DNA from 4 places in the Streptomyces sp. DSM 106670 genome. Region 2 is predicted to be linked to each of the others. Evidence: riboswitches for the same ligand, from Rfam matches in the RefSeq annotation. Region 2 holds a riboswitch; each other region holds the start of a gene.
What was found. A riboswitch is a leader RNA that binds a small molecule or an ion and turns the genes downstream of it on or off. The one in region 2 is predicted to bind cobalamin.
Positions count from the first base shown of each region.

Region 1: linked by a shared signal. The riboswitch ahead of ACSMXR_RS34190 (CbtB domain-containing protein) and the one ahead of nrdI (class Ib ribonucleoside-diphosphate reductase assembly flavoprotein NrdI) in region 2 are both predicted to bind cobalamin.
Region 3: linked by a shared signal. The riboswitch ahead of ACSMXR_RS06540 (cobalamin biosynthesis protein) and the one ahead of nrdI (class Ib ribonucleoside-diphosphate reductase assembly flavoprotein NrdI) in region 2 are both predicted to bind cobalamin.
Region 4: linked by a shared signal. The riboswitch ahead of ACSMXR_RS12645 (ABC transporter substrate-binding protein) and the one ahead of nrdI (class Ib ribonucleoside-diphosphate reductase assembly flavoprotein NrdI) in region 2 are both predicted to bind cobalamin.

Region 1 is NZ_CM147704.1:7,730,681-7,738,198, reverse strand. It holds gene ACSMXR_RS34220 (pirin family protein) at 1-621, opposite strand, end outside; gene ACSMXR_RS34215 (tetratricopeptide repeat protein) at 770-1,135, shown strand; gene ACSMXR_RS34210 (hypothetical protein) at 1,251-1,928, shown strand; gene ACSMXR_RS34205 (TetR/AcrR family transcriptional regulator) at 1,957-2,688, opposite strand; gene ACSMXR_RS34200 (SDR family oxidoreductase) at 2,721-3,527, opposite strand; gene ACSMXR_RS34195 (CbtA family protein) at 3,730-4,485, opposite strand; gene ACSMXR_RS34190 (CbtB domain-containing protein) at 4,555-4,770, opposite strand; adenosylcobalamin (AdoCbl) riboswitch at 4,816-4,910, opposite strand; gene ACSMXR_RS34185 (histidine phosphatase family protein) at 5,037-5,633, shown strand; gene ACSMXR_RS34180 (4'-phosphopantetheinyl transferase family protein) at 5,682-6,416, opposite strand; gene ACSMXR_RS34175 (metallophosphoesterase family protein) at 6,413-7,393, opposite strand.
Region 2 is NZ_CM147704.1:332,052-339,569, reverse strand. It holds gene ACSMXR_RS01425 (PDDEXK family nuclease) at 1-570, shown strand, start outside; gene ACSMXR_RS01420 (hypothetical protein) at 794-1,594, opposite strand; gene ACSMXR_RS01415 (TOBE domain-containing protein) at 2,017-2,436, shown strand; gene ACSMXR_RS01410 (molybdopterin-dependent oxidoreductase) at 2,609-3,202, shown strand; cobalamin riboswitch at 3,314-3,537, shown strand; gene nrdI (class Ib ribonucleoside-diphosphate reductase assembly flavoprotein NrdI) at 3,708-4,136, shown strand; gene nrdE (class 1b ribonucleoside-diphosphate reductase subunit alpha) at 4,133-6,313, shown strand; gene nrdF (class 1b ribonucleoside-diphosphate reductase subunit beta) at 6,349-7,371, shown strand; gene thiI (tRNA uracil 4-sulfurtransferase ThiI) at 7,375-7,518, shown strand, end outside.
Region 3 is NZ_CM147704.1:1,499,144-1,506,661, forward strand. It holds gene ACSMXR_RS06520 (alpha/beta hydrolase) at 1-777, opposite strand, end outside; gene ACSMXR_RS06525 (class II aldolase/adducin family protein) at 844-1,503, opposite strand; gene ACSMXR_RS06530 (inorganic phosphate transporter) at 1,781-3,046, shown strand; gene ACSMXR_RS06535 (hypothetical protein) at 3,059-3,289, shown strand; cobalamin riboswitch at 3,408-3,589, shown strand; gene ACSMXR_RS06540 (cobalamin biosynthesis protein) at 3,710-4,705, shown strand; gene ACSMXR_RS06545 (cobyric acid synthase) at 4,702-6,408, shown strand; gene ACSMXR_RS06550 (putative cobaltochelatase) at 6,405-7,518, shown strand, end outside.
Region 4 is NZ_CM147704.1:2,849,881-2,857,398, forward strand. It holds gene ACSMXR_RS12635 (ABC transporter ATP-binding protein) at 1-657, opposite strand, end outside; gene ACSMXR_RS12640 (FecCD family ABC transporter permease) at 752-1,792, opposite strand; gene ACSMXR_RS12645 (ABC transporter substrate-binding protein) at 1,789-2,775, opposite strand; cobalamin riboswitch at 2,814-2,996, opposite strand; gene ACSMXR_RS12650 (M67 family metallopeptidase) at 3,015-3,437, opposite strand; gene ACSMXR_RS12655 (amino acid permease) at 3,573-5,027, opposite strand; gene ACSMXR_RS12660 (DUF2017 domain-containing protein) at 5,371-5,982, opposite strand; gene clpS (ATP-dependent Clp protease adapter ClpS) at 6,044-6,361, opposite strand; gene ACSMXR_RS12670 (nicotinate phosphoribosyltransferase) at 6,441-7,518, shown strand, end outside.

The DNA.
Region 1 (7,518 bases), 7.4 Mb from region 2:
CAGAGGCATGCGGGCCCGGGCGCCGGCGGTCAGGGTCACGTCGGCGCCGACGATCGGGGTGTACGCGGTGCCGGGCGAGGCGGCTCCGTCCAGTTCGCCCAGGATGACGGTGGCGGCGAGGCCGGGGGCGGTGACGACGGGCAGGTCCGTGTGGTGCTGGAAGTGCGGCTCGACGGTGCGGTGCGCGTCGGGGAGGGCCACCCAGAGCTGCGCTCCGTGCAGCAGCCGGGCGTGGTCCTTCGGGCTCTCCTCGGAGTGGCTGATGGCACGGCCCGAGGTCATCAGGCCCAGCTCGCGGGGGCGTACCGTCTGGAGGCTGCCGAGGCTGTCCCGGTGGAGGACCTCCCCGTCGTGCAGCCAGCTGACGGTCTGCAGGCCCATGTGGGGGTGGGGCGGGACCTGCATTCCGGGCTCGTCGGCGATGTCGTCGGGGCCGTAGTGGTCGACGAAGGCCCAGGCGCCGACCATGCGCCGGCCGAGGTTGGGCAGCAGCCGGCGGACCTCGGTGCTCTCGCCGAGCTGGACACGGCGGGGGGCGAGAAGCTCACGGACGGGCTCGGCGACGACGAAGCCGCGTCCTCCGCAGACGGAGGGCGTTGCCTGGCGATCGAGATTGCTCATGGCGCTCAACCTATTCCCGCGGGGGCGTAAGGCACCGGGGTCCCACGCCAGAACTTTAGTGGAATGTTCAACCATTGTGTGGTGTTGTCACGGGCGAACGTACGAGGGGGCGGTCCGGAGGCGGCCCGCACCACATGAAGGAGGACACGTGAGCGAGACCGAGACCTACTACGAGTTCGGCACCGCCGCCGACCGGTGGGACCGGGCGCAGATGTTCTTCGAGGCCAAGGAGTACCTGACGGCCGCGCGGATCCTGGCCGGACTGGTCGAGGAAGTGCCGGAGCAGGTCGCGCCGCGGCTGCTGCTGGCCCGCTCCTACTACCACTCCGCCCGGCTGGGCAAGGCGGAGAAGGAGCTGCGGACCGTTCTGGAGCTCGACCCGGTGGAGAGCTACGCGCGCCTCATGCTGGGCCGCACGCTGGAGCGCCAGGGGCGGAGCGCCGACGCGACGCCGCACCTGCGGATGGCCGCCGCCCTCACCGGCGACTTCGGCCCCGGAGCCACCCGCCCCTGAGCCCGCCACCCCGTTCCGCCTGCCGGGCCCGCACCCTTCGGTGCGGGCCCGGTCTCCTTTACCCGCCGGTACGGACATCGGACAATGGGATCTCCAAGACCAGGGGGTGGGGGAGATGTACGGATCCAGGAGTGCCGCGTTACGCCGGGCGCGGTCGGCCGCGCTCATCGGGCTCGCGATGGCGGCCTCGGCCGGCTGCTCGGGCGGCAGCGACGGTGAGGGCGGCGGGAAGAACGGCGAAGGGGCGGAGCTGACCGCCCGCCCGCCGGGGGCCCACAGCTGGACCAGCAGACCGTGCGGCCTCCTCTCCGGCGCCGCGCCCGCCGACGGCTTCACCCTCGGCAGCTCCACCGACTCCGCCTCCCCCGACGCCCGGGAGGACATCGGCGAGAACGGTACGCGGCCGCTCTACCGCCGGACCGGCTGCCTCACGGACCTCAAGGCCCCGGACGGCACGTTCTGGAAGCTCAGCACCACGGCCCGGGTGTACGAGAACACCGGGCCCGCCCGCCACGCCTACCGCGTCAAGGAGGATCTCGACCGCGCCCATGGGCGCGGACCCGAGAAGATCCATGACACCGCCTACGCGTTACCGGAGGACGACCAGGGCCGCCCCGGCCGCACCCTCCTCCTGTGGAACGGCGACCTCGTGCTCACCGTGTCCGCGTACGCACCGCACGGCAGCACGGAACACGACGTACAGAAGGACCTGGAACGCATCGTCGGCAACGCTGCGCGCCGCACCGAGGACGGCCTGCGCGATCACGACGCCTCCTCCCCCGCGCCGCGATGACCTCCATGGTCCGGCTCGGTGCCGCGGATCAGACGTCCGGCCGGGCGTTCGCCACCCGGTCGAGCCACTCCTTCATCAGCGCCGCCTCGGCGGTGCTCAGGCCCGCCCCGTGCTCCTTCCGCAGCAGAGCGCTCAACCGGGCCGCCGCCGTGGGCACTTCGGCGGCCGGCGGCACGTCGGGCGACGCGCTCGGTGACATCTCCGGCGAGACGTCCGGTGTGAGCACCGTCGCGTGCAGCGCGTCACGCACCCGTCTGGACACCTCGATGTCGTCGAACGTCGCGGGACGGGACACCAGCATCAGCGCCACCCCCACATTGGCCGACATGATCATCTGGGCGGCGAGCTCGGGCGCGACACGTATCCGGCCCCGGGCGGCGGCCCGTTCGAGGTCCCCGGTCAGGATCCGGTGGGACTCCAGCGCCGCGGCGGGCGGTGTGCGCATCGCCGGCGAGTTCATCAGCCGGTAGAGGTTGCGGTTGTCGAGGGCGAAGGCGACGTGGCTGTCCCACCCCCGGCGCAGGTCCTCCACCGGGTCCGTCGTCTCGCCGCGCTCCCTCTTCGTCGCCAGGTACTTCTCGAAGCCGTGGTCGACGACGGCCGACAGCAGGCCTTCCTTGTCGCCGAAGTGGCGGTAGAGGGCCGGAGCGCCCACCTTCGCCGCCTCGCACACGGCGCGCGTGGAGATATCACCGTCGGGCGACTCCCTGACCAGTGTGGCGGCCACTTCCAGGATGCGGGTGCGGGTGCTCGTACTCACCGGACGGACGCTATCAAGCGGCACGGCGGCGGTCAGACGATGCCGCCGTTGGCCCTCAGCACCTGGCCGTTGACCCAGCGGGCCGGGCCGGCGAGGAAGGAGACCACCTCGGCTATGTCCTGCGGGGTACCCAGCCGCTCCAGCGGCGGCTGGGCGGCCATCCGTGCGACGGTCTCCTCGTCCTTGCCGTCCAGGAACAGGGCGGTGGCGGTCGGCCCCGGCGCGACGGCGTTGACGGTGATGTCGCGGCCGCGCAGCTCGCGGGCGAGGATCAGGGTCATGGCCTCGACGGCGCCCTTGGTCGCGGCATAGGCGGTGTAGCCGGGCAGCGCCAGCGACAGCACCGAGCTGGAGAAGTTGATGATGGCCCCGCCCTCGCGCAACCGCCGCGCGGCCTGCTGGTCGACGACGAACGTGCCCCGGATGTTGGTGCGGTGCATCCGGTCGAGCGTGTCGAGTTCGAGCTCGGCCAGCGGCGCGAGCGCCATGACCCCCGCCGCGTGCACCACCACGTCGACGCCGCCGAACGTCTCCTCGGCGGCGTCGAAGAGCGCCGCGACGGCGACCTCGTCGGCCACGTCCGCCTGCTGGGCGAAGGCCTCACCGCCCGCGGCGGTGATCGCGGCGACGGCGGCCTCTGCCTCGGTGTGGTTGCCCGCGTAGTTGACGACGACCGCGAAGCCGTCGGCGGCGAGCCGTTCGGCGCTCTCGCGGCCGATGCCCCGGGAACCCCCGGTGACCACGGCCACCCGACGAGGGGCGTCACCAGCGCGTGCGGGCTGCGCGGAGGACGCGGATGCCGGCGTCGGCGTCGATACGGATGTGGACTGTTCGGTCATGGCAGTGCTCCTGGCGACTGGGGTCGCGGCGGTCCCGTGAAACCCGACGAGATCAACGCTAACACCATCGCAGTAGCGACGCTACCCCACGATCGTAGCAACGCTAATAAACATCGCTACCCTGCATTCGCCCGGCCCGCACACGACGGAACCCGCCGGGCAGGCCCCGGCGGGTTCCGTCGTGTGCGTCGGTGCGATCCGCTCAGTTCACCGCACTCGCGGTGCGGGGCGTCGCAGCGCGGGCCACGGGGGTCAGAAGACGTTCGGTGAGGTAGCCGAAGACCACTCCGAAGACGCTCCACAGCGTCGCCTGGACCGCGAGCGTCGAGAGCCGGAACTCCCACAACAGAGTCGCCGGGAAGTCCTTGCCCACCTCGTCGAAGGAGGGCAGGAAGGCGTAGGCCAGGCCGATCAGCAGAACGAAGCCGGCGACGGCCGCGGTGGTGGCGTTCCAGTTGCCCAGGCGGGGAGCGAGCCGTTTGCCGATGATGACGGCGGCGACGGCCAGCAGCACGCTGAGGGCGACCATCAGGAAGAACAGGGTGGTGCGCTTGCCGATGGTGTCGGGGTTGCCGACGGCGGGCGGGTTGGCCGGGTACTTCAGGAACGGCACGACGTAGACCGTGAGCAGGGCGGCGCCCGCGATCAGCGCGGCCGTGGCCCGGGGGCCGAAGTTGCCGATGCGGCCCAGCGCGTAACAGAACACGAGGGCGGCGATCCCGCCCACGGCGACGCCGAAGACCAGGACGCCGGTGGCGAGTCCGCCGGTCGCCTGCATGGTGCGGCTGACCAGCTCCTCACCGCCGCCGTGGTCGTGGCTGTGGGCCTCTTCGAGGGCGATGGCCGCGTCCACCTGGGACTCACCGAGGAAGTAGGCGACGGCGAGCGCCAGCGCGCCCGCGATCAGGCCCGCGAGCATGCCGCGCACGAGCAGAGCTCTGACAGATATGGAGTTCACGATGGTTTCCTGGTTTCTCTTGCTTCCCGTGTCCGCTGATTCCCTGCTGATTCAGGTGCCGCAGGTGCGTCAGTGGCAGGGGAAGCCGAGCAGGTGGCGGCCGTCGTGGACCCACTCGTGGACGCCTTCGCCCGAGATGAGCGCGGTGGCGCCCTGTTCGGCGCCGACGAAGTACAGCAGGACGAGCATGAGGATGCCGAAGAAGACCGCCCACGGGGCAATGGCCTTCGCCGAGATCGGAGTGATCGCGGATGTCCCGGTTGCGGGAACGGCGGACTGTGCCATCGCAGTACCTCCTGTGGGAACACGCGTCCCTGTCGTGGTGCCTCGGACGAAGGTGCCGGGTCTGACTTCCCCGCACGGATGCGGGTTCACAGTGGCGCGACCGTGCCGGATTCTCACCGGACTTCCGTCACACCCTCGTCATGGTCGACGTGACCATACCGCCTGTACGCAGGCGCCGCCATGGTCCAATCTGCGGAGCCGCGGAGCACGGATCCCTTGGGGCCGCAGGGCTTTGGGGCCCGTGGTGAAGGAGTGAGGGCAGGAACATGACAGTACGGGTGATGTTGATCTCACCGGCGATGAACGCGGCACTGCGGGAGGCCCGCTTCGACGGCGACGCTCCTCTGGACCGGTCCGGCCGGGAGCGCGCGCGGGCCGCGGCCGGCGCGGTGCCGGAAGCCGGGCTCGCACTGAGCGGTCCCTCCGAGCGGTGCCGCGAGACCACCGCCGCGCTCGGCCTGGCGGCGCGGGCGCGGACCGAACCGGCCCTGGCCGGCTGGGACCTGGCGCGCTGGGCCGGCCGCCGTCTCGACGAGGTGGCCGCCGCCGAGCCCGCACAGCTGGCCGCCTGGCTCGACGACCCCTCGGCGGCGCCGCACGGCGGCGAGTCGCTGCACGACCTGGTCGGGAGGACCGGCAGATGGCTGGACTCCCTCGGCGGACCGGACGCACCCGGCACGAGCTTCCTGGCGGTGGCCGAGGCCGCCGTCGTCCGGGCGGCGGTCGTCCATGGTCTGCGGCTGCCGGCGGAGGCGTTCTGGCGGCTGGACGTCGCCCCGCTGACGCTGACCGGACTCAGCGGCCGGTCGGGCCGGTGGAACGTGGGACTGGGCCGCCCCCTGACCGCTCCCCCGGTCGACTGAGCGTCACGCCGCGTCGCAGCCCCGGCAGACCGGCCGGCCGGGCGAACGTCAGACCGCGTTGCCGTCCCGCCAGTCGGGCCGGACCAGCACGGCCGTGGCGACGATGCCGTCCTCGATCCGCCAGAGCCCGTGCAGCGTCGTCGGCAGCGCCGGGTCGGTGAGCAGCAGCCGGGCGGCGAAGGAACCCTCGGCGGCCACACCGCCCCGAGGACCGTCACCGCTGCCCGGTTCATCGGTCCGATGGAACGTCAGGTCGGCCTCGGTGAAATCGAGTTCGAGGCCCGTGACCGGATACCAGGTCTTGAAGACGCTCTCCTTGGCGCTGAACAGGACCCGGTCCCAGTGGATTTCGCCCGTGCCGTCTTCGTCCGAGCCCTCCGGCGCGGGCGGGCCGATCCGCTCGCGTTCGGCGGGCAGCGTCACCAACTCCCGTACGCCGCTGGGGAGCGGGGCGTGCGGTTCCGCGTCGATGCCCAGCGACAGCACGTCCTTCGCACGGGCCAGCGCGGCGGCCCGGTACCCGTCGCAGTGGGTGAGGCTGCCGACGATTCCCTCGGGCCACAGCGGTCGTCCCCGGTGCCCGTGGAGCACGGCCACCGGCGGCAGGCCGAGTCCGGCCATGGCCCGCCGGGCGCAGGCGCGGGCCGTCGCGAAGTCGTTCCGGCGTTTGGCCACGCTCTTGGCGATCAGCGCCTCCTCCTCCGGGAAGAGGGTTCCGTCCGGGACGCTCTCCGCGCGGGTCGCCGCACAGGAGACGTCGGCGGGGAGCAGCAGCTCGATCACGAGGCGCCTCCGGGGGTGTGCGGTCGTGCGGACGGTTCGGCGCCGGTCCGGGCCGGTGGGGCGGGGTCGCCCTCGTACGGGAGGATCTGCCGCAGCAGACCGCGCGGGTGTCCCCTCTCGCGCCACTCCCTGGGGTAGCCGATGGAGACCTCCTCGAAGCGCACCCCGTCGTACCAGGTCGTCCGGGGGATGTGGAGGTGTCCGTAGACGACGGCGGTGACGTTGAAGCGGCGGTGCCAGTCGGCGGTCAGTTCGGTGCCGCACCACTGCGCGAACTCCGGGTACCACATCACCGACGTGGGTTCCCGCACCAGCGGCCAGTGCCCGGCCAGGACGAGGGGTATCTCGGAGTCGTGCTCCGCGAGCCGGCGTTCGGTCGCGGCGACCCGGGCACGGCACCAGTCGTCCCGGGTCGGATAGGGGTCCGGGTGGAGGAGGTACTCGTCGTTGCAGACGATGCCGGACTCGTGGGCGACGGCGAGCGACTCCTCCTTCGTGTGCGTTCCCGGGGCGCGGAAGGTGTAGTCGTACAGAAGGAAGAGCGGTGCGATCGCCACCGGTCCGTCCGGGCCCGGCCAGAGCGGGAAGGGGTCTTCCGGAGTCGTCACCCCGAGCTCCCGGCACAGCTCGACGAGGTGGTCGTAGCGGGCCTGGCCGCGCAGCTGGACCGGGTCCTTGTTCAGGGTCCACAGCTCGTGGTTGCCGGGGGTCCAGATCACCTTGGCGAAGCGCTCGGCGAGCAGTGCGAGCGCCCACCGGATGTCGTCGGGCCGCTCCGCCACGTCGCCCGCGACGATCAGCCAGTCCGCGTCGGTCGTCGGGTGCAGGGACTCCACGAGGGGCCGGTTGTCGGTGACCGCGGCGTGCAGGTCGCTCACGGCCAGCAGCCGGCCCGCGCCCTGCTGTCGGTGTCCGTCGCCGGGGGCGGGAACGGCGGCGGGAGCACCGTGCGGTGCCGAGTCGCTCGGAGGAGTCATGGGCAGCTGATTCCTGATCTGTCGGCGGTCGTCCGGCTCCGTCCGCACGGTGGGAGCCCCTGGGTACGTAGCCTCTCACGCTCCCCTCGCGGTTCCCCCGGGGTTTCGGAGGGTGGGCACGTCGG
Region 2 (7,518 bases):
ACCCAAGGCATCCGCTGGCAGTACGAGCCCGAACAAATCACCCTTCCGTCAGGGGTGCATTACTTGCCGGACTTCTGGCTGCCCGAGATCGGGACATGGCTTGAGGTCAAGGGGCCAGCGACCCCCCGCAAGGAAAAGGCCGTCGAGTTGGGCAAGGCGCGAGCCTGCGGTTGTGACGGCCCCTGCTCCTGTGCGTGGCCCGGTGGAGAGATGGTCCTCCCTGGCTGGGTCGCGGAACGCACCCACGGCGACATCAACGTGGCGCGCAGCCGGTCGGGCTACGCCAGCTGGGCCGCCGCTCACGGGCCCAGCGCGTACTTCGCGTTGTGTCCCTGGTGCGGGCTCAGGCAGTGGATCACCCTGCGCCGTCCGTGGCAGTGCCGCGCCTGTTGCCGCGATCTGGAAAGCGAGGAGCTCTACCAGCCCCACGACCGTGTGCTGCCTTTCGGGGGCGGCTCGGGGTGGTCGCCTGCGGACACGGTGGCCATCCGCAGGGATATCGCCGATCATATAGCTGAGGCAGAGGTCGCCGAGTCGGACTTTCGCTGGGAGGCCCTGTACGAAGAGTGAGGGCGCGGAAGCGTAGTGCTCGCGCATTCGCGGGTGAAGGTCCACCCTCGCCCGGCACCGACCTGACACCGCGCGGCCGTCACGAGGCGACGGCACTTCGGCAGCTCCGAGGCCGGCCGGGGCGGAGCTGGACCCCGCGGGTCTGGAACAGATCCGCGCGCCCGGCGCTTCCATCACTTGGCGGCCCGAATACCGCGGGGGCGTCTCCGCCGAAATTGGCTCATCATCCCCGCCGCAGACCAACAGGCCAGCGAGGGCGCGATACTTCGACCTGGACACACTGTGCGCGTGCCTGGCCGTTCCCATCGATTTGCTCGGTAATGCGGTACACGTCGTCGGCCACCAGGCGTTCGGTGTTGGCGGCGTACGCTTCACCGTTTCGGTGGCCGCACCCGGACATGAGGTCGATGACGACGCGCAGCCCATCCGATCCGGAGGCCTTAATGGCGTGAATTTCTTCGATGGTGGGGATGGTTATCGGATTGGGTACGTACTCTGGCGGGACGACGCCATCGAACGGATCCTCGTCCATGCCGCCTCGGCGAAGCGCGTCAAGGAGGATTTTCTTGAGCGTGTCCAAGGCGTTCTGTTGCGTGGCGAGCCCGACCCCCCGGTCTTCCATGGAGAGAATGAAGTCTTCGATGGCCGTGGAAGAAAAGGTGTTGACGCGACGGGAATCGAGAATCGGTAGGATCTGGCTGTCCAGGAGTTGATTCACCGTGCGTATACTGCCGGCCGCGTAGTGCCGCTGCCGTGGGAGCCATGATGCGGCGTACTGACCGAACCGCTGCTTCCCTATTTCCCGCTTCAGTTCGGCTTGCTGGATGGGTGTGCGACGCTTCTCGCTGTAGATGGCCGTCAGGCGGTCGAGGGCGTCATCCTGTGTCGGGAAGCCCGACTCTTCCACCTGACGCCCCGAGCTGTTGCGGAAGCGAATGGTGTACAGGTGTGAGCAGCGGCCCTGGTGCTTGCAGGCGCAGGACTTGAAGAAGTTGCCCATGCCGCGGACAAGTTTGGTCGCCAAGGTGTGCCCTTTCCTGACTTATGCTGGGTGTTTGCTGACCTGGGGTCCCACAGCATGGCCCTGACCTGCGGCCGCACCAAACTGGAGGACGTTGATCAGCATCTTCATGTCTGTCTCCTAACGAACGTGGCAGAGGCCTTGTCGAACCGCGTTCTCGCCGGTGCCTCGGTGTGCGCCGCGGGTGAGTGATCGGGGTCGGTCGGTGCGTCTCTCCACGATCCTGCCGACAACCCGTGTCCGACGCCATCCGCGGAACGAGTTGCGGAGTTCGATGCGGACACGTATTGCGAGGTGATTACGCCCGTTCGGCTGGTGGATGCGACGCGTGCCGTGGAAGAGGAATTTCTCTCCGGTAGCGTCGGCGGAAACGCAGGTCACAGAAGTGACATCTGTTGGTTTCCGGCTTTGCGAGGCGTGTTCCCATGACCCTGTCCATTCGTAACCAGCTGCCCGGCACCGTCACCGCCGTCACCACGGGCGAAGCCATGGCGTCGGTGAAGGTGCGCCTGGCCGGTGGTCAGCACATCACCGCTGCCATCACCGCCGACGCGGTCAAGGACCTGGGCCTGGCCGAAGGATGCGCGGTCAGGGCCCTCGTGAAGTCGACCGAGGTCGCCCTCGCGACCGGCCCGGTCGAGGGAGTCTCCATCCGCAACCAGCTCACGGGCTCCGTCACCGACGTGACGACGGGCGGAGCCATGGGCTCCGTGAAGGTCTCCGTCGAGGGAGGCGAACTGACCTCGGCCATCACCAAGGACGCTGTCGAGGACCTGGGCCTGAAGGTCGGCACCTCCGTCGTCGCCCTGATCAAGTCGACCGAGATCTCCCTCGCCTCCGCCTGAGGCCCTCCCGGCGGGGTTCAGGAGGCCCGGGGCGAGATGGGTACAGTGGATCTCGTTCAAGAGGGCAATCCGCCTCGGTGGCTCACATCTGACAGGTGAAGCCCGGATCTGATCTCGCTGATGCGGTTCTCCGCCGGGCACGGTTGCCACCATGCGATGGGTGAGGTGTGCGGTGCGAGGTGAAGCCCTTCCTCCGGGGCAGCGCGAGGCCAAGGGGTGGCCGGTCTCCCACTACGGGCCCGTGCCCAAGTTCCGGGCCGACCGCTGGAGCCTCCAGGTCTTCGGCGCCACCGCGACGGGGGAGAAGCACTCCTGGACGTTCGAGGAAGTGACCGCCCTCCCCAAGGCCACGATCACCGCTGACCTCCACTGCGCCTCCGGCACGTCGACCCTCGGGCACGAGTTCTTCGGGGTGCCCGCCTCGGTCCTCCTGGAGCTCGCGCCGCCCGCACCGGACGTCACCCATGTCATGGCCTGGGCGGAGTACGGCTACAGCGCCAACCTGCGCCTCGCCGACTTCACCTCCGACCGGACGCTCATGGCCACCCACCGCAACGGCGAATCCCTCACCGCCGAGCACGGCTTCCCCCTCCGGCTGGTCGTGCCCCACCTCTACGGCTACAAGGGCCCCAAGTGGCTGCGCGGCATCGAGTACATGACCCGGGACCGGCGCGGGTTCTGGGAGGAACGCGGCTATCACAACATCGCCGACCCCTGGACCGGGCAGCGCCACTCGTACCAGGAGGAAGAGCGGCCCCAGGGGTGACTGACCCGGTACGGGTCGCGCCGTCGAGCCGCTCACGCAGGAGTTAGGTATACCTAACTTTTCCACGCAACACAACATCTGGGGTTGCGTGCATCGCCAACCCTCCAGATGTAGTGTTGGCGTTGCTGGTGGTTCGCGGGGCGCAGTGGCGTCCCGCGAGGCAAGAGGGAACCCGGTGAAAATCCGGGACTGCCCCGCAGCGGTGAGCGGGAACGACCGCCGTCACACGCACTGGGCCCGAGAAACGGGCCCGGGAAGCGACGGCCACTAGGTGTTCTGGCGTACGTCGGAACAGGCCCGCGAGTCCGAAGACCTGCCACCGGCGCGTGCATCCGTCTGCGGTGCGCGCGCTTCGAGGCCCCGAGGGAGGGTCGCGTGGCCGTCGTACGGAGCCGGGCCCGGCATGTCTTCCTTCGCGCCGCCCCGCTCTCCGCCTCGCGTGCCGCCGCTCCTCTCCGGTCCTCGGACGACGGAGACAGGAACGAGCGAGAGGAGGCGGCGACCGTTGAGCGGTCTGATCTATTTTTCCAGTGTCTCGGAGAACACCAAACGCTTCGTGGAGAAGCTGGAGTTGCCCGCCACCCGCATCCCCCTGCACCCGCGTCGCGAGGGCATGCCCGAGGCCACCGGGCCGTACGTCCTGATCGTGCCGACCTACGGCGGCGGTGAACGCGCCGGAGCGGTCCCGAAACAGGTGATCCGCTTCCTGAACGTCGAGGCGAACAGGGCGCTGCTGCGCGGAGTGATCGCCTCCGGGAACACCAACTTCGGCGTGGACTACTGCCTGGCCGGCCGGGTCATCTCGGCGAAGTGCGGGGTCCCGGAGCTGTACCGATTCGAACTGCTGGGCACGGACCGCGATGTCCGTGCCGTGAGGGAAGGGCTGCGGAAGTTTTGGACACGACAGGAACCCTTGGCACGGCCGAGGGCATGAGCACCATCAGCACGACGATCACCGCACCGCTCACCGCGCCGCCCGCCGGGCGTGAGTCGGTCGGCACCCGCCGGGACTACCACGCGCTCAACGCCATGCTGAACATGTACGACTGCGACGGCCGCATCCAGTTCGACCAGGACCGCGAGGCCGTCCGGCAGTACTTCCTCCAGCACGTCAATCCGAGCACGGTGGAGTTCGGGTCGCTGAAGGAGAAGATCGACCACCTGATCGGCAACGACTACTACGAGGAGGCGCCGTTCCGGCGCTACGACTGGAGCTTCCTGGAGGGCCTGTACCGGCAGGCGTACGCCCACGGGCACCGCTTCCGTACCTTCCTCGGGGCGTTCAAGTACTACACCTCGTACACGCTCAAGACGTTCGACGGCTCGCGCTTCCTGGAGCGGTACGAGGACCGCGTCGTCGCCACCGCGCTCTTCCTCGGCGCCGGGGACGAGCAGCTGGCCTCCGCGCTGGTGGACGAGATGATGTCCGGCCGCTTCCAGCCCGCGACGCCGACCTTCCTCAACGCGGGCAAGGCACAGCGCGGCGAGCTGGTCTCCTGCTTCCTGCTGCGCGTCGAGGACAACCTGGAGTCCATCGGACGCGGCATCAACTCCGCCCTCCAGCTCAGCAAGCGCGGCGGCGGAGTGGCGCTGCTGCTGACGAACCTCCGTGAGCAGGGCGCGCCGATCAAGAAGATCGAGAACCAGTCCTCCGGTGTCGTGCCCGTGATGAAGCTGCTGGAGGACTCCTTCAGCTACGCCAACCAGCTCGGCGCACGGCAGGGCGCGGGCGCGGTGTATCTGCACGCCCACCACCCCGACATCATGCGGTTCCTGGACACCAAGCGGGAGAACGCGGACGAGAAGATCCGCATCAAGACCCTCTCGCTCGGCGTGGTCGTGCCCGACATCACCTTCGAACTCGCCAAGCGCAACGAGGACATGCACCTGTTCTCGCCGTACGACGTCGAGCGCGAGTACGGAAAGCCGCTCTCCGACCTCTCGGTCAGCGAGCACTACGACGACCTGGTCGCCAACCCCCGGATCCGTAAGTCCGTGCTGAGCGCGCGGGAGTTCTTCAAGACGATCGCGGAGCTCCAGTTCGAGTCCGGCTACCCGTACCTGCTGTTCGAGGACACGGTGAACCGGGCCAACCCGATCCCCGGCTGGATCAACATGTCCAACCTGTGCTCGGAGATCCTCCAGGTCAACACACCCAGCACCTACGACGCCGCGGCGAACTACGAGACCGTCGGCAAGGACATCTCCTGCAACCTCGGCTCGCTGAACATCGCCGCCGCCATGGGCTCCGGTGACCTCGGCACGACGGTGGAAACCGCCGTACGCGGACTGACCTCCGTCTCCGACCAGTCGGACATCGACGCCGTGCCCTCCGTGGCCCACGGCAACGAGCGCTCGCACGCCATCGGCCTGGGCCAGATGAACCTGCACGGCTACCTCGCCTCGCAGCGCATCCACTACGGCAGCGAGGAGGGCGTCGACTTCACGAACCTGTACTTCTACGCCGTCGCCTTCCACGCCCTGCGCGCCTCGAACCGGATCGCGATCGAACGGGGCACCGCCTTCGACGGGTTCGAGCACTCCGCGTACGCCGACGGCTCGTACTTCGACAAGTACACCGAGCGTGCCTGGGAGCCGGCCACCGACCGGGTCCGCACGCTCTTCGCGCAGGCCGGTGTCCGGCTGCCGACCCAGGACGACTGGCGGGAGCTGAAGGCGTCCGTCCGGGCGCACGGCATCTACAACCAGTACCTCCAGGCCGTCCCGCCCACCGGATCCATCAGCTACATCAACGACGCGACCGCCTCCATCCACCCCGTCGCCGCCAAGATCGAGATCCGCAAGGAAGGCCGCCTCGGCCGCGTCTACTACCCGGCCCCGCACCTGGACGACGACAACCTGGAGTACTTCCAGGACGCGTACGAGATCGGCTACGAGAAGATCATCGACACCTACGCGGCCGCCACCCAGCACGTCGACCAGGGGCTCAGCTGCACGCTGTTCTTCCGGGACACCGCGACCACCCGCGACCTCAACAAGGCGCAGATCCACGCCTGGCGCAAGGGCATCAAGACCCTCTACTACATCCGGCTGCGCCAGGAGGCGCTGGAGGGCACCGAGATCGAGAACTGCCTCTCCTGCACCCTGTGACCGCCCGCCGCCGCCCGCACCCGAAGGTACCCACGATGACCACCACCCCCGCCCCGGTGACCGACGTCTCGGTCACCCCGCCGTCCTACCGCCACGACCCGGCCGCCCGGCTCCGCCCGATCAACTGGAACCGCATCACCGACGAGAAGGACCTGGAGGTGTGGAACCGGCTCACCGCCAACTTCTGGCTGCCCGAGAAGGTCCCGCTCTCCGGCGACCTCGCCGCCTGGCAGCAGAAGCTCGCCGCCGAGGAACGCACCCTGACCATGCGGGTGTTCACCGGTCTGACCATGCTCGACACCCTGCAGGCCACCGTCGGCGAGATCGTGCAGATCCAGGACGCCCGCACCGAGCACGAGGAGGCGGTGTACACCAACATCGCCTTCATGCAGGCCGTGCACGCCCGCAGCTACTCCTCGGTCTTCTCCACCCTCTCCAACACCGCGGAGATCGACGACGCCTACCGCTGGGCGGTCGGCAACGACGTACTCCAGCAGCGCTGCAAGAAGGTCCTCGCGCACTACTACGGCGACGACCCGCTGAAGCGGAAGGTCGCCTCCACGCTCCTGTCCTCCCTCCTGCTGTACGCGGGCTTCTACCTGCCGCTGCACTTCTCCACGCACGCCCTGCTCACCAACACGGCCGACATGATCCGGCTGATCCTGCGGGACAAGGCCGTGCACGGCTACTACTCCGGCTACAAGTACCAGCGCGGTCTGGAGAAGCTGTCCCCGGCCGGGCAGGAGGCCATGCGGACCTTCACGTACGAGCTGCTGGAGGAGCTGTACGAGCTGGAGCTGCGGTACTCCGGTGAGCTGTACGAACCCCTCGGCCTGATGGACGACGTGGCCGTCTTCGTCCGCTACAACGCGAACAAGGCCCTGATGAACCTCGGCTACCCGGCCCGCTTCGGCGGGGAGGAGACGGAGGTCAACCCGGAGATCCTGGCCGCGCTCTCCCCGGGCGCCGACGAGAACCACGACTTCTTCTCCGGCTCGGGCTCCTCGTACGTCATGGGCAAGGCGGAGGACACCGCCGACGACGACTGGGACTTCTGAGCGATGCCCACCTCAGTCACCGGCAGGCTGCCCGCGCCCCGGGCCGCCGGCCCCGGTTCGCCGGGCCCCTGCGTGCTGCTGAAGCACGGCGAGGTCTTCCTCAAGGGCCGCAACCGCCACCTCTTCGTCGAGAGGCTGCACGACAAC
Region 3 (7,518 bases), 1.2 Mb from region 2:
GAGGACGAGGCCGCTGATCCGGTCGCGGAGCGGTGACTCGACGGCGGCGTACAGGGCCATGGTGGCGCCGGTGGACCAGCCGTGGACGATGACGTTCCGCGCTCCGTGGCGCAGGGCGTGGCGGATGGCGGCGTCGAGGTCGCGCCATTCGGAGGTGCCGAAGTGGCCGAGGCCGTCGGCGGGGCGCGGGGCTCCGGGGTCGCCCCGGTAGGCGAGGTCGAGGATCGGGAAGCGCTGTGCGTGCAGGAAGCCCATGAGGTTCATGGGGTGGGTCCGGGTGGCGCCGAGGCCGTGCACGGTGATGATCCAGGTGTCGCGCGCGCCGGGGACGTACCAGGCGGGCAGGATGCCCAGCTCGCCGGGGATCTCGGCCTCCTGGTGGTCCAGGCCGAGGTCGCTGCCCGGGTCGCCGCCGTACAGCGCGGGGGTGAGGCGGACCTTCGCGCCGGGTTCGAGGATCCCCTGGCCGACGCTCTCCAGTCTCCGTACGACCGTGTCGGCGGCTTGGGAGGCCCCGTCGACGACGGGTCCGACGACCGCGTGGACGCCGGGTCCGGCGAGGCCCCAGGTGCCGGGCCGGAGCGCCGAGAAGGAGCGGGTCAGGGTGACCTGCCCGGCCGCCGTGGCGTGCACGGTGAGCCTGCGGTCGGCGGGGAGGGGACGTCCGGGCGTCGCCTTGAGGGCGACGTCGCTGGCGTACCGGCCGGCCGCGACCGCTGCCGCACCGACGCCGAGGATCGAGGTGACGGCCGTTGCCGTCGCGGTTACCGGGCGCACCGCTTCAGTGTCGTGGCGCGGGTGACGGACTGCCAGCGGACGGGGGCCGTCCGGGCGGGGCGCGGGTCAGCCGGGCTGGCCGTATCCCTTGAGCGCCTCGGTCACCTCGGCCAGCTGGGCTGTGTCGAGCAGGGCCGGGGTGCGGCCGGGCACGGAGCTCGCGGTGAGCCAGAGGCGGCACAGCCACTCCAGTTGGGCGGTGCGTTCGTAGGCCTGGTCGAGGGTGTCGCCGTGGGTGACGGTGCCGTGGTTGGCGAGCAGACAGCCGGTGCGGCCCTGGAGGGCTTCGAGCATGGCGTCGGCCAGTTCCGGGGTGCCGTAGCGGGCGTAGGCGGCGGTGCGGACCGGGCCGCCGAGGATGGCGGCCGCGTAGTGGATCAGCGGCACCTCGGTGACGAGGGTGGAGACGGCGGTGGCGTGCACGGCGTGGGTGTGGACCACGGCGGCGGCGTCGGTGGAGCGGTAGACCGCCAGGTGGAGAGGGAGTTCGCTGGTCGGCCCGAGCTCCCCGATGACCTGCCGGCCGTCCAGGTCGACGCCGACCGCGTCGTGGGGTCCGAGCCGGTCGTAGGGCACCCCGCTGGGCGTCACCAGGACCAGATCGCCGACCCGGGCGGACACATTGCCCGAGGTGCCGACGACCAGGCCGTCCGCCGCGCTGCGGCGGGCCGTCGCGACGACGTCCCGCCAGGTCTCTGCCACGGATTCCGGGTGCTGCTCGCTCATGGGGCGAGCGTAGGCGCGAAGGCGCGCAACCGGAACGTCACGCGGGCAGTGACGGGGATCTCTTCCGGGTGCCGAACAGCCGGTCAAAATGTTCGCCAACGGGCGGCAAAGGGCAGTCCACGCCGCACCCCACAGGCATCCCGTGACCTCTCCCGCACACAAGCGGAAGCGGCCCACTCCGTTTGGGGTCACCGCAACGCCCTGTCCAGTTCATCTTCCGTTCACCCAGGTTGCCTACGGTCCACGAGCCACTGACGTCGAACGATTGCCTGGGTAAATGGAACACATCACGCTGCTGCTTGCGATTGTTGTCGTAACAGCTCTCGTGTTCGATTTCACGAACGGTTTCCACGACACCGCCAACGCGATGGCCACCACCATCTCGACCGGCGCACTGAAGCCCAAGACAGCGGTGGCGATGTCCGCCGTTCTCAACCTGATCGGCGCGTTCCTGTCGGTGGAGGTCGCGAAGACGATCTCCGGCGGGATTGTCAACGAGGACGGCCTCAGAACCGAGGTCATCTTCGCGGCGCTCGTCGGCGCCATCCTGTGGAATCTCCTGACCTGGCTGGTCGGCCTGCCCTCCAGCTCCTCCCACGCCCTGTTCGGCGGTCTGATCGGCGCCGCGGTCATGTCGGCCGGCTGGTCCTCGATCAACGGCGGCACCGTGGTCACCAAGGTGCTGCTCCCGGCGATCGCCGCACCGGTGGTGGCCGGCCTCGCCGCGATGCTGGCCACGCGGCTGACGTACCGGATCAACCGGAACGTCACCGACCCGAACCAGCTGAAGTCGACGGCCAAGGGCTACCGGGCCGGACAGATCGCCTCCGCCGGTCTCGTCTCGCTCGCCCACGGCACCAACGACGCCCAGAAGACGATGGGCATCATCACCCTGGCCCTGGTCACCGGCGGCGTCCTCGCCCCCGGCTCCAACCCGCCGATGTGGGTCATCGTCTCCGCCGGTGTGGCCATCGCGCTCGGCACCTACCTCGGCGGCTGGCGCATCATCCGCACCATGGGCAGCGGCCTGACGGACCTCAAGCCGCCGCAGGGCTTCGCCGCCCAGACCAGTGCGGCGACCGTCATCCTGGCCTCCTCGCACCTCGGCTTCTCGCTCTCCACCACCCAGTCCTGCTCGGGTGCCGTGATGGGCGCGGGCCTCGGCCGCAAGGGGGGCGTGGTCCGCTGGTCCACCGCCACCCGGATGTTCGTCGCCTGGGGTCTGACCCTGCCGGCCGCGGGTCTGGTCGGCGCGGGCGCCGAGTTCCTGACCAAGCAGGGCACCTGGGGCATCACCGTCACCGCGATCCTGCTCATCGGCGGCTCCTTCGCGATCTGGCTGGCCTCGCGCCGCCAGCCGGTCGACCACACCAACGTCAACGACGCGGCCGTCGGCGAGGACGAGCCGCAGGGCGTCGTCACCACCGCCATCGCCGCGGTCCAGCCGCCGCCCGTCGGCGTCCCGGCCTCCGACCTCATGACCACCATCCCGGCTCCGGCCACGGCGCCCGACGACCCGGCCCGGCCGCCGGCCACGGTGTAAGGACAGATCCGCATGAAAATCGACTGGGCAGCTCTCGCCTCCGTCTTCGGTGTCAGCCTCGTGGTCACCGTCGCGCTGGTCGGCCTCTTCACCCTGGGCATCGTCGCCCTCTCCAAGCAGTCCGCCACGGCCGGAAGCAGCGCCTCCGGCGGATCGGTGGCGCTGGCGCGCACCGGCGCGTACGCCTGCTTCGCGCTGTGCGTGGCGGCGGTCTCGTACGGGATCTATCTGATCGTCGCCTGACCCCGTTCCACCGCACTTCCTCGGGCCGGACACACCTCGTGTGTCCGGCCCGATGTGCGTCTGCGCACACTGGAGCTCCGCAGGTCAACAGCAAGTTGACTGCCGTTCTCGCAGCGTGGTGGACTGCCGGAGCCATTTACGGCGACAGAAGAGGAAGCCGGTGAGAATCCGGCGCGGTCCCGCCACTGTCACCGGGGAGCACTCCCCCACACCGGATGTCACGGCCCTCTCGACGAGGGCTGGAAGGCCGGGGGAACTGCGGATCCGGGAAGCCAGGAGACTCTTGTCGCCGGTCACGTCGAACCAGGGCGCGGACCCTGAGTGAGGACATACGCCATGCCCGGCCGCCGTGCGCCGCATCCTGTGCCTCGTCCCGTACCTCTTCGTGCCGGAACGCCTCTGCCCGCGGCGGGCTGAACCGTGCGTGCCGACCGTGTCTTCGCGTACGGCGCCACCGCCGGGCTGATCGCCGACGCGGCTCTGGGCGACCCCCGGCGGGGCCATCCCGTCGCCGGTTTCGGCCGGGCCGCCGCGCGGGTGGAGTCCCTGCTGTGGCGTGACGACCGGGGCCGGGGCGCGCTGCACACCCTGCTGTGCGCCGGAGGCGCCGTGGGGGCCGCCGCACTGGCCGCCCGTGCCGTACGGGGACGCCCCGCGCTCGCCGTCGCGCTGACGGCCGCCACCACGTGGTCGGTCGTCGGCGGTACGTCGCTGGGCCGGGAGGCCCGTGCCATCGGGGGCGCGCTGGCCGCCGGGGACCTGGAGGTGGCCCGGGAGCGGCTGCCGCACCTGTGCGGGCGTGATCCGCACTCCCTGGACGGGCCGCAGATCGCTCGCGCCGTGGTGGAGTCGGTCGCGGAGAACACCTCGGACGCCGTCGTCGGCGCGCTGGTGTGGGGGGCGATCGGCGGGGTGCCGGGGCTCGTCGGCTTCCGGGCCGTGAACACGCTCGACGCGATGGTCGGCCACAAGTCGCCCCGCCACCGCCGTTACGGCTGGGCCTCGGCCCGCCTGGACGACCTCGCGGGGTGGCCGGGCGCCCGGCTGACGGCCGCGCTGGCCGTCGTGGCGGGCGGGCGGCCCTCGGAGGCCGTACGCGCCTGGAAGGCGGACGCGGGGCGCCATCCGAGCCCGAACGCGGGGCCGGTGGAGGCCGCGTTCGCGGGGGCGCTCGGCGTACGGCTCGGGGGGACGCTGGCGTACGCGGGGCGCGTCGAACACCGGCCGGTCCTGAACGGCGAGTCCGGGCGGGACGTGCGGAGCGCCGACATCGAACGCGCGGTGCGGCTGTCGCGCCGGGTGAGTGCGCTGGCCCTCGGCGTGTGCGTGGTGGGCCGGCTGGTCGCGGGGCGCGTGGCCGCCGGGCGTGCGGTCGCGGGACGGTCGTCGACAGGACAGAGGCGGGGACGGGCATGAGCGGCGGACTGCTGGTCGCGGGAACCACATCGGACGCGGGCAAGAGCGTCGTCACGGCGGGCATCTGCCGGTGGCTGGTGCGCCGGGGCGTGAAGGTCGCGCCGTTCAAGGCGCAGAACATGTCTCTCAACTCCTTCGTGACCCGCGAGGGCGCGGAGATCGGGCGGGCCCAGGCCATGCAGGCGCAGGCCGCCCGGGTGGAGCCGACGGCCCTGATGAACCCGGTGCTGCTGAAGCCCGGCAGCGACCGGTCCAGCCAGGTCGTCCTGATGGGCAAGCCGGTCGGCGAGATGAGCGCCCGGGGGTACCACGGGGGGCGTCAGGAGGCGCTGCTCGGGACGGTGACGGGGTGTCTGGAGGAGCTGCGGGCGACGTACGACGCGGTGATCTGCGAGGGAGCCGGAAGCCCCGCCGAGATCAATCTGCGGCGGACCGACATCGTGAACATGGGGATCGCGCGGGCCGCCCGCTTTCCCGTGCTGGTGGTCGGGGACATCGACCGGGGCGGGGTCTTCGCCTCCTTCTTCGGGACCACGGCGCTGCTGAGCGCGGAGGATCAGGCGCTGGTCGCGGGCTACCTGGTGAACAAGTTCCGGGGCGACGTCTCGCTGCTGGAGCCGGGGCTGGACATGCTCCACGGTCTGACCGGGCGGCGGACGTACGGAGTGCTGCCGTACGCCCACGGGCTCGGCATCGACGAGGAGGACGGCCTGCGGGTGTCCCTGCGCGGTGCGGTCCGCGAGTCGGTCGTGGCGCCGCCCCATGGGGAGGACGTGCTGCGGGTCGCGGTCTGCGCGGTGCCGTTGATGTCCAACTTCACCGACGTGGACGCGCTGGCCGCCGAACCGGGCGTCGTCGTGCGGTTCGTGGACCGGGCCGATGAGCTGGCCGACGCGGATCTGGTGATCGTGCCCGGGACGCGCGGCACGGTGAAGGCGCTGGCCTGGCTGCGCGAGCGGGGGCTCGCGGACGCGTTGGTGCGGCGCGCGGCGGAGGGCCGGCCGGTGCTCGGCATCTGCGGCGGGTTCCAGGTGCTCGGTGAGCGGATCGAGGACGAGGTGGAGTCGCGGGCGGGGGTCGTGGACGGGCTGGGGGTCCTTCCCGTACGGATTCGCTTCGACCGGGCCAAGACGCTGGCGCGGCCGGTCGGTTCGGCGCTGGGTGAGCCGGTGGAGGGGTACGAGATCCACCACGGGGTGGCCGATGTACGGGGCGGGGAGCCGTTCCTGGACGGGTGCCGGGTGGGGGCGGTGTGGGGGACGCACTGGCACGGGTCGCTGGAGAGCGATGCGTTCCGGCGGCGGTTCCTGGTGGAGGTGGCCCGGGCCGCCGGGCGGCGGTTCGTTCCCGCGCCGGACACGAGGTTCGGGGTGTTGCGGGAGGAGCAGCTGGATCGGCTGGGGGATCTGGTGGAGGAGCATGCGGATACGGATGCGTTGTGGCGGTTGATCGAGGGCGGGGCGCCGTCCGGGTTGCCGTTCGTGCCGCCGGGGGCGCCGTCGTTCGGTGCGGGGGCTCCGGAGAGCCGGGGCGCTGCCCCGGACCCCGCTCCTCAATCGCCGGAGGGGCTGGAAATGGCTCCCCCGGAGGCGCCGGGAGAAGCCCGCAGGAACGAGGGGCTTGATGGTGCCCGGTCCGCGGAGGCAACGCCCCGCGGGCTTGGGGAAGCAGCTGTTGTTCATGTCGACCAGGAGGCCTTGTGAGTACGCCGTATCCCTTCACCGCGATCGTCGGGCAGGACGACCTGCGGCTCGGGCTGTTGCTGAACGCGGTCAGTCCGGCTGTCGGTGGGGTGCTCGTGCGGGGGGAGAAGGGGACCGCCAAGTCCACCGCTGTGCGTGCGCTGGCCGCCCTCATGCCCGAGGTCGCCGTCGTGCCCGGGTGCCGGTTCTCCTGTGATCCGGTCTCGCCCGATCCGGCGTGTCCCGACGGGCCGCACGCGGAGGCGGCCGGTGTGTCGCGGGCCGCGCGGACCGTGGAGCTGCCCGTCGGCGCGTCCGAGGACCGGCTCGTGGGGGCGCTGGACATCGAGCGGGCGCTCTCGGAGGGCGTGAAGGCGTTCGAACCGGGGCTGCTGGCCGACGCGCATCGCGGGATCCTGTACGTGGACGAGGTCAACCTGCTCCACGACCACCTGGTGGACCTGCTCCTGGACGCGGCGGCCATGGGCGCCTCGTACGTGGAGCGCGAGGGCGTCTCCGTACGGCATGCGGCGCGGTTCCTGCTGGTCGGCACGATGAACCCGGAAGAGGGCGAGCTGCGGCCGCAGTTGCTGGACCGGTTCGGGCTGACCGTCGAGGTGGCCGCGTCCCGGGACACCGACGAGCGGGTCGAGGTCGTGCGGCGCCGGCTCGCGTACGACGACGATCCCGAGGGCTTCGCGGCGCGCTGGGCCGAGGAGGAGAGCGCCCTGCGGCGGCGGATCGCCGATGCGCGCGCCCTGCTGCCCCGCGTCGTGCTCGGCGACGGCGTGTTGCGGCAGATCGCCGCCACCTGCGCCGCGTTCGAGGTGGACGGCATGCGGGCCGACATCGTGATGGCCCGTACCGCCACCGCGCTGGCCGCCTGGGCGGGGCGCGAGGAGGTCACCGCCGACGACGTGCGGCAGGCCGCGCTCCTCGCGCTCCCCCACCGGCGTCGCCGCAACCCCTTCGACGCGCCGGGCCTGGACGAGGACAAGCTCGACCAGACCCTGGACGAGGCCGGCCCGCAGGACGACAACGACGACGATGACCGGCCCGACCCCGACCCTGATGGTGGCGGGAACGATGACGGCGGTGGCGGCGGGGGTTTGCCGCCGCAGGCCGACGGCG
Region 4 (7,518 bases), 2.5 Mb from region 2:
GCCGGAGGCGACGACGCGGCCGGCCTGGAGGACGTAAACGCGGTCGCAGTAGTACGCGGCGAGGTTGAGGTCGTGCAGGGCGAGGAGGTTGGTGGTGCCCAGGTCACGGACCAGGGAGAGGATCTCCAGCTGGTAGCGGATGTCCAGGTGGTTGGTCGGTTCGTCCAGGACGACGAGCGAGGGTTGCTGGACCAGGGCGCGGGCGACCAGGGCGCGCTGGCGTTCGCCGCCGGAGAGGGAGGCGAACGTACGGGGTTCGAGTGCGGCGATGCCGACCCGGGCGAGGGCCTCGGTGACGAGGGTGGTGTCGGCGGCGGTGTCCGCCTCCCAGAACCGCTTGTGCGGGGCGCGGCCCATCGCGACGACCTGGCCGACGGTGAGCTCGAATCCGGCGTGGCCGTCCTGCGGGACGGTGGCGATGCGCTGGGCGCGGGCCTTCACCGGGAGGGTGGCGAGGTCGTCGCCGTCGAGGAGGACGCGGCCGTGGGTGGGGCGCAGGGTGCCGTAGACGCAGCGCAGGAGGGTGGTCTTGCCGCTGCCGTTGGGGCCGACGAGTCCGACGGTCTCGCCGTCGGCGGCGGTGAGGTCGACGGCGTCGACGAGATGGCGGCCCTCGCCGGTCCCGTACGAGAGGCCTTCGGTGCGCAGGGTGGTCACGGGTGGGCTCCCTCGGCGGAACGTACGTGTGTCGTCGTGCGGGCGCTCCGGACGGGGAAGGGCGTCGTGCGGCCGGTCCGGACAGGAAGAAGCCTCATGCCGGTGCTCCCTCGGGCCTGCGGCGCAGCATCCAGAGGAAGAACGGGCCGCCGGTCAGGGCCGTGAGCACGCCGACCGGGATGTCCTGCGGGGCGGCGAGCGTCCGGGCGGCCAGGTCGGCGAGGACCAGGAACACCGCTCCGCCGAGGGCGACCACGGGCAGCAGCGCGCGGTGGGCCGCTCCGACGACCATGCGGGCCATGTGCGGGACCATCAGGCCGACGAACCCGATGGCCCCGCTGTACGCGACGAGCACGCCGGTCATCAGGGAGGCGAGGACGAAGACGGCGGCCCGGAAGCGGGCGGTGTCGAGGCCGAGGACGGTGGCGCCCTCCTCCCCCACCAGGAGCAGGTCGAGCGGGCGGGCCAGGGTGAGGAGGACGGCGGTGCCGACGACCAGGGTGATCGCGGGGAGGGCGAGCATGTCCCAGCGGGCCGCGCCGAGGCCGCCGAGGGTCCAGTAGAGGACTTCCTGGAGGTGGTCGGCGCGGGCCGAGGTGACCAGGATCAGGCTGGTCAGGGCGGACAGGACGTAGGAGACGGCGACCCCGGCGAGGACGAGCCGGTTGGTGGTGAGGCCGCCTCCGCCGCGCGCCAGGGTGTAGACGAGCAGCAGCGAGAGCAGGGCTCCGGCGAAGGCGGCGGCGGGGATCGTGACGGTGGTGGCGAGGGTGGCGCCGATGCCGAGGACGATCACCAGGACCGCGCCGGTGGAGGCTCCGGAGGAGACGCCGAGGAGGAACGGGTCGGCGAGCTGGTTGCGTACGAGGGCCTGGAGGACGGTGCCGATGACGGCGAGTCCGGCGCCGACGACGATGCCGAGCAGCACCCGGGGCAGCCGCACGTCCAGGACGATCGTGCGGAACGGGCTCGCCTCCGCCCGCCCGGTCAGGATGTCGAGGACCTGGCCGGGCGGGATGCGGACGGAGCCGAGGGCGAGGGCGGCGAGCACGGCGACGGCCAGCAGCGCGGCGAGGACGCCGAGCACCAGGACGTAACCGAGCGGCCGCCGCGGTGCGGAGGCGCGGCAGCTCACGGGGTGGTGGCCGCCGGGTGGAGCTGGGCCGCGAGCTTGTCGACGGCGGCGGGGACGCGGACGCCGAGGACCGCGTCGGAGAGCGGCATGACCGCGAAGCGCTTGTTCTTGATGGCGGGGACGTCGGCGAGGGCCGGGTCGGTCAGGAGGCGCTTCTTCTTCTGTTCGACGGTGGTGGAGCCGTAGTCGTAGATCACGATGGCTTCGGGCTTGCGGGCGACGACGTTCTCCCAGGAGGCGTCGCCGAAGGCCTTGTCGAGGTCGGCGAAGACGTTGGTGCCACCGGCCCGCTCGATCAGCTCGTTGCCGATGCCCTTGCCGCCCGCGGTGAAGGCGGTCTTGTCGCCGCTGTCGTAGACGAAGACGGGGAGCGGCTTCAGGTCCGCCAGCTTCTTCGCGGTGGCGGCGTTGTCGGCCTTGGCCTGCTTGATCCAGGCCTCGGCGCGGTCGGGGACGCCGAAGGTGCGGCCGACCTCGCGGATCTCCTCGTAGAGGGTCTCCATCGGGGTGTCGGCCTCGGCGCAGCTCTCGGTGTTCAGCCGGGTCTCGATGCCGGACTTCTTCAGCGCCTCGCGGCCGCGCCCGTCGCCTGCCGCGAACGCGCTGGCGTAGCCGCCGTAGACGAAGTCGGGGTCGGCGGCGAGGACCTGCTCGTAGGAGGGGTACTCCTTGGCGAGGACCGGGACGGCGGCGTAGTCCTTCGCGTACTTCGGCAGGACCTGGTCGTCGAGGTAGGCGGTGCCGACGAGGGAGCTCTTCAGGCCCAGTTCCAGCATGATCTCGGTGACGTGCTGGTTCATGGTCACGACGCGCTTCGGCGGGGCCTGGTACGTGGTGGTGACACCGCAGTTCTTGACGGTGTACGGGAAGCCGTCGCTCGTGGACGCGGCTTCGGGCTCGGCGCTCTCCGAGGCCGAGCAGGCGGTGAGGGCGAGCGGGAGCAGCACGGCGGCGGCTATGAGCGCGGGGGTGCGCCGGGACATGGCGGGGCCTCTCCGGGGGATTTCCGCGTCCCCTGGTCGATGCGAGAAGGCGGCGGGCCAGTTCCTGGCTTCCGGGCCGCCCTCCGGCACGGAGTCGGAGTCCGTACGGGAGGGGGCCCGGTCACAGTGGCGGGACCGTGCCGGATTCGCACCGGCTTCCTGGTTCCTGCTGCCTTGTGGTCGGGTCTGGGGTGCAGTGTGCCAGACCCGTGCGGTGGGTCCGCGAGCTGCCCGGGTGCTCAGTACGCCTCGACGACCTGCACGTCTTCCTCGGTGATCTCGCCGTCCACGATGCGGTACGAGCGGAACTGGAAGGGGCCGGAGCCGTCGGTGTCGGCGGTGGAGACGAGGACGTAGTGGGCGCCGGGCTCGTTGGCGTACGTCACGTCGGTGCGGGAGGGGTAGGCCTCGGTCGCCGTGTGCGAGTGGTAGACGATCACGGGCTCCTCGTCGCGGTCGTCCATCTCGCGGTAGAGCTTGAGGAGGTCGGCCGAGTCGAACTCGTAGAACGTGGGCGAGCGGGCGGCGTTGAGCATCGGGATGAAGCGCTCGGGCCGGTCCGTCCCGGCCGGGCCCGCGACCACTCCGCACGCCTCGTCGGGGTGGTCGGCCCGGGAGTGGGCGACGATCTGGTCGTAGAGCGTCTGGGTGATGGTCAGCATGGCGCCAGGATAAGCAGGCGGGCCGCCGTGTACCGGTGGGTGGTACGCGACGGCCCGCATGCTGGACGCCGTCGGCCTTTGGGGAGGCCGGGGCGGTCCGGGAGGAAGGGGGCGGTGTGGGGCCCGCCGCCCGGGTCAGTGGGTGCCGGAGGTGGCCTTCCCGGTCTTCTCCGGGGTGCGCGCCTGGAGCACCCGGTAGGAGACGAAGAGGATGAGCGCCCACAGCGGTGCGCAGTAGAGCGAGATCCTGGCGTCCTCGTCGATCGCCATCATCACGATGACCATGCCGATGAAGGCGAGCGCGAACCAGCTGGTGTACGGCGCGCCGGGGGCCTTGAACGAGGACTGCGGCAGCATGCCCGCGTCGGCCATGCGGCGGTAGCGGATCTGGCTGATCAGGATCATGATCCAGGCCCACATGCCGGAGATGGTCGCGAAGGAGACGACGTAGTTGAACGCCTCGCCCGGCCACTGGTAGTTGATCCACACGCCGACGAGCATCAGGGCGGCGGAGAACGTGGTGCCCACCAGCGGCAGGCCGTTCTTCGTCAGCTTGGTGAAGGCCCGGGGGCCCTGGCCGTTGAGGGCGAGGTCGCGGAGCATGCGGCCGGTGGAGTACATGCCGGAGTTGCAGGAGGAGAGCGCCGCGGTGAGGACGACGAAGTTGACGATGGCGGCGCCGATGCCGAGGCCCATCTCCTCGAAGGCCTTCACGAACGGCGAGACGCCGGGCTTGAAGGTGGACCAGGGCACGACCGACAGGATCATGATGAGCGCGCCGACGTAGAAGACGGCGATGCGCCACGGCACGGTGTTGATGGCCTTGGGCAGCACGGTCTTGGGGTCCTTGGACTCCCCGGCGGTGACGCCGACGAGTTCCACGGCGAGGAAGGCGAACATGACGATCTGGAGCGTCATGAGCGTGCCGGTGATGCCGTTCGGGAAGAAGCCGCCGTCGTTCCAGAGATTGGAGACGGTCGCGGTGTCGCCGGCGTCGGAGAATCCGACGGTGAGGACGCCCGCGCAGATCAGGATCATGCCGATGATGGCGGTGACCTTGACCATGGAGAACCAGAACTCCAGCTCACCGAAGAGCTTCACGGAGATCAGGTTCGCGCCGTAGAGAATGACGGTGAACACCAGGGCGGACAGCCACTGCGGAATGTTCCACCAGTACGTCATATAGGTGGCCGCGGCGGTGACTTCGGTGATTCCGGTGACGACCCAGAAGAGCCAGTACGTCCAGCCGGTCACGAATCCGAAGAACGGGCCGATGAATTCCCGGGCGTACTCCGAGAAGGAGCCGGAGACGGGGCGGTACATGAGGAGTTCGCCCAGTGCCCGCATGATGAAGAAGATGACCAGGCCCGCGATGACGTAGGCCAGGATGAGGCTGGGCCCGGCCCGGTCGATGGCCTTGCCCGCGCCGAGGAAGAGCCCGGTGCCGATGGCTCCGCCGATGGCGATCATCTGAATCTGGCGAGCTCCCAGACCGCGCTGGTATCCCTCGCCGCCGGCTCCGGCGTCCCCGGCATTGCCGCCGGGCTGACCCTTGTCGACCTGTCCCTCGTCGACCTGCGCCGATGTCATGGTGGTGCGCCTTTCTCCACGCCGATCCGCGCCGTAAAGGCTGCGGATCAGGTCCTGATCCCCCCGGATATGGATGGAGTGCGACCGGCGTTCGGCCGGTTTGTAGCGCCCCCGGGAACAGGGGTGGCGTCCCCGGGCGGTCGTGAAGATTTATCACGGCCGTCACGGGACACCGTGGGACATTCTGTGGTGTACACCACAGGCATAAGGGAACATAAAGCCCCGACCGGAACGAATGACCCGAATGACTTGGGTGGATCGTTACTCGGATCTGAGCGTCCGTTGAGCGAACAGGAGCCGCCCACCCCGGCGGGGTGGGCGGCTCCTGTTTTCCGGAGGCTGCCTACGGCATCAAGGTCTCGACCAGGGATTCCTGGAGTGCGCCGAGCCAGAGGTAGGCCATCACCATGGGCTTGCGCGGATCGCTGTCCGGGAGGCGGTAGAGGGAGCCCTCCTCGCCCTGGTCCTCGTCGGCGACCTCCAGCCGGGTGCCGATGGTCAGGCGCAGGTCGTTGAGGGTGCCCAGCCAGCTGCGGCACTCGTCGCCGGTGAGGGTGAGGACCGCGCCGCCGTCCCCGACGGGCGAGAGCGCGTCCAGGGTGCGCACGGCGGCGACGGCGTCGTCGCGCTTGCGCGAGCGCAGGTCCATCTCGGTGAAGCGGCGGAACTCCGCGGACAGCGCGCGCAGCTCCTCCTCCGGCGTTCCGCCGTCGACGGGCCGGTCGGGGCCGTTGTAGGCGTCCGGGAAGAGCCGGGCGAGCGCCGGGTCGGAGGGCGGCTTGCTGGGGCCCTCGGCGAAGAGGGCGGCGAGCGGGTCCTCGCCCTCGGCGGGCTGGTCGCCCGGGCCGATCAGTTCGAGCAGCTGGACGACGAGGGAGCGCAGGATGGAGATCTCGACCTCGTCGAGCGCGACGGCCGCGCCGCCGCCTGGGGTGGCCTCGAAATGGCCGGCCATGGATTCTCCGATGGTGGGTCGAGCGGGGCGGGTGGGGGCGGGGCGGTGACGCTCGCAGGGGTCAGTTGCGGTCCTGGGTGAGGGTGGCCCACAGCCCGTAACCGTGCATGGCCTGGACGTCGCGCTCCATCTCCTCGCGGCTCCCGCTGGAGACGACGGCGCGGCCCTTCTGGTGCACGTCCAGCATGAGCTTGTGGGCCTTGTCCTTCGGGTAGCCGAAGTAGGCCTGGAAGACGTAGGTCACGTAGCTCATGAGGTTGACCGGGTCATTGTGGACGAGCGTCACCCACGGGACGTCTGGCTCGGGGACCGCGAAGGTCTCCTCGGCCGAATCGGGACGTTCGATCTCTAGCGGGGTAGCAACGCTCACCTGTCCCATGCTGCCACCCGGGCGGGTCCGGCGCACAAACGGACCCCACATCTCGTCACTTTGACGAATAGGGGGTAGCATCCCAGCCATGAACACAGCGGACCTCGGGCGACGGGTCGGCGTTCCGTCGACCGCGCTCTTCACCGACCAGTACGAGCTGACCATGGTGCAGGCGGCCCTCAAGGCCGGCACCGCCGACCGGCACTCGGTCTTCGAGGCGTTCACCCGCCGGCTGCCCGAGGGGCGGCGCTACGGCGTCGTCGCGGGCACCGGGCGGGTGCTGGACGCGGTGGAGAACTTCCACTTCGACGACGAGATGATCGGTTTCCTGAGGCAGCAGGAGATCGTCGACGAGCCGACCCTCGAATGGCTGGCCGGCTACCGCTTCAGCGGCGACATCTGGGGCTATCCGGAGGGCGAGGTCTACTTCCCCGGCTCCCCGATCCTGCGGGTGGAGGGTTCCTTCGCCGAGTGCGTGCTGCTGGAGACGGTGATCCTCTCCATCCTCAACCACGACTCCGCCATCGCCGCGGCCGCCTCGCGGATGTCGGCCGCCGCCGGGGGCCGCCGGCTGATCGAGATGGGCGCGCGGCGCACCCATGAGCTCTCCGCGGTGGCCTCGGCCCGCGCGGCGTACGTCGGCGGCTTCGACGCCACCTCCGACCTGGCGGCGGGCTTCCGCTACGCGATCCCGACCGTCGGCACCAGCGCCCACGCCTTCACCCTGCTGCACGACACCGAGCGCGACGCGTTCCGGGCGCAGGTGGACTCGCTGGGGCGGGGCACGACGCTGCTGGTCGACACGTACGACGTGGCCGAGGCGGTCCGGGCAGCCGTCGAGATCGCGGGGCCCGAGCTCGGCGCGGTGCGGATCGACTCCGGGGACCTGCTGCTGGTCGCGCACCGGGTGCGGCAGCAGCTGGACGAGCTGGGGGCGACGGGCACGAAGATCGTGGTGACCTCGGACCTGGACGAGTACGCCATCGCCTCGCTGGCCGCCGCACCGGTGGACGCGTACGGGGTCGGCACCCAGCTGGTCACCGGGAGCGGGCACCCCACCTGCTCGATGGTCTACAAGCTGGTGGCCCGCGCCGGCTCGGCGGAGCCGGACGCTCCGCTGGTGCCGGTGGCGAAGAAGTCGCTCGGCGCGAAGTCGTCGAAGGGCG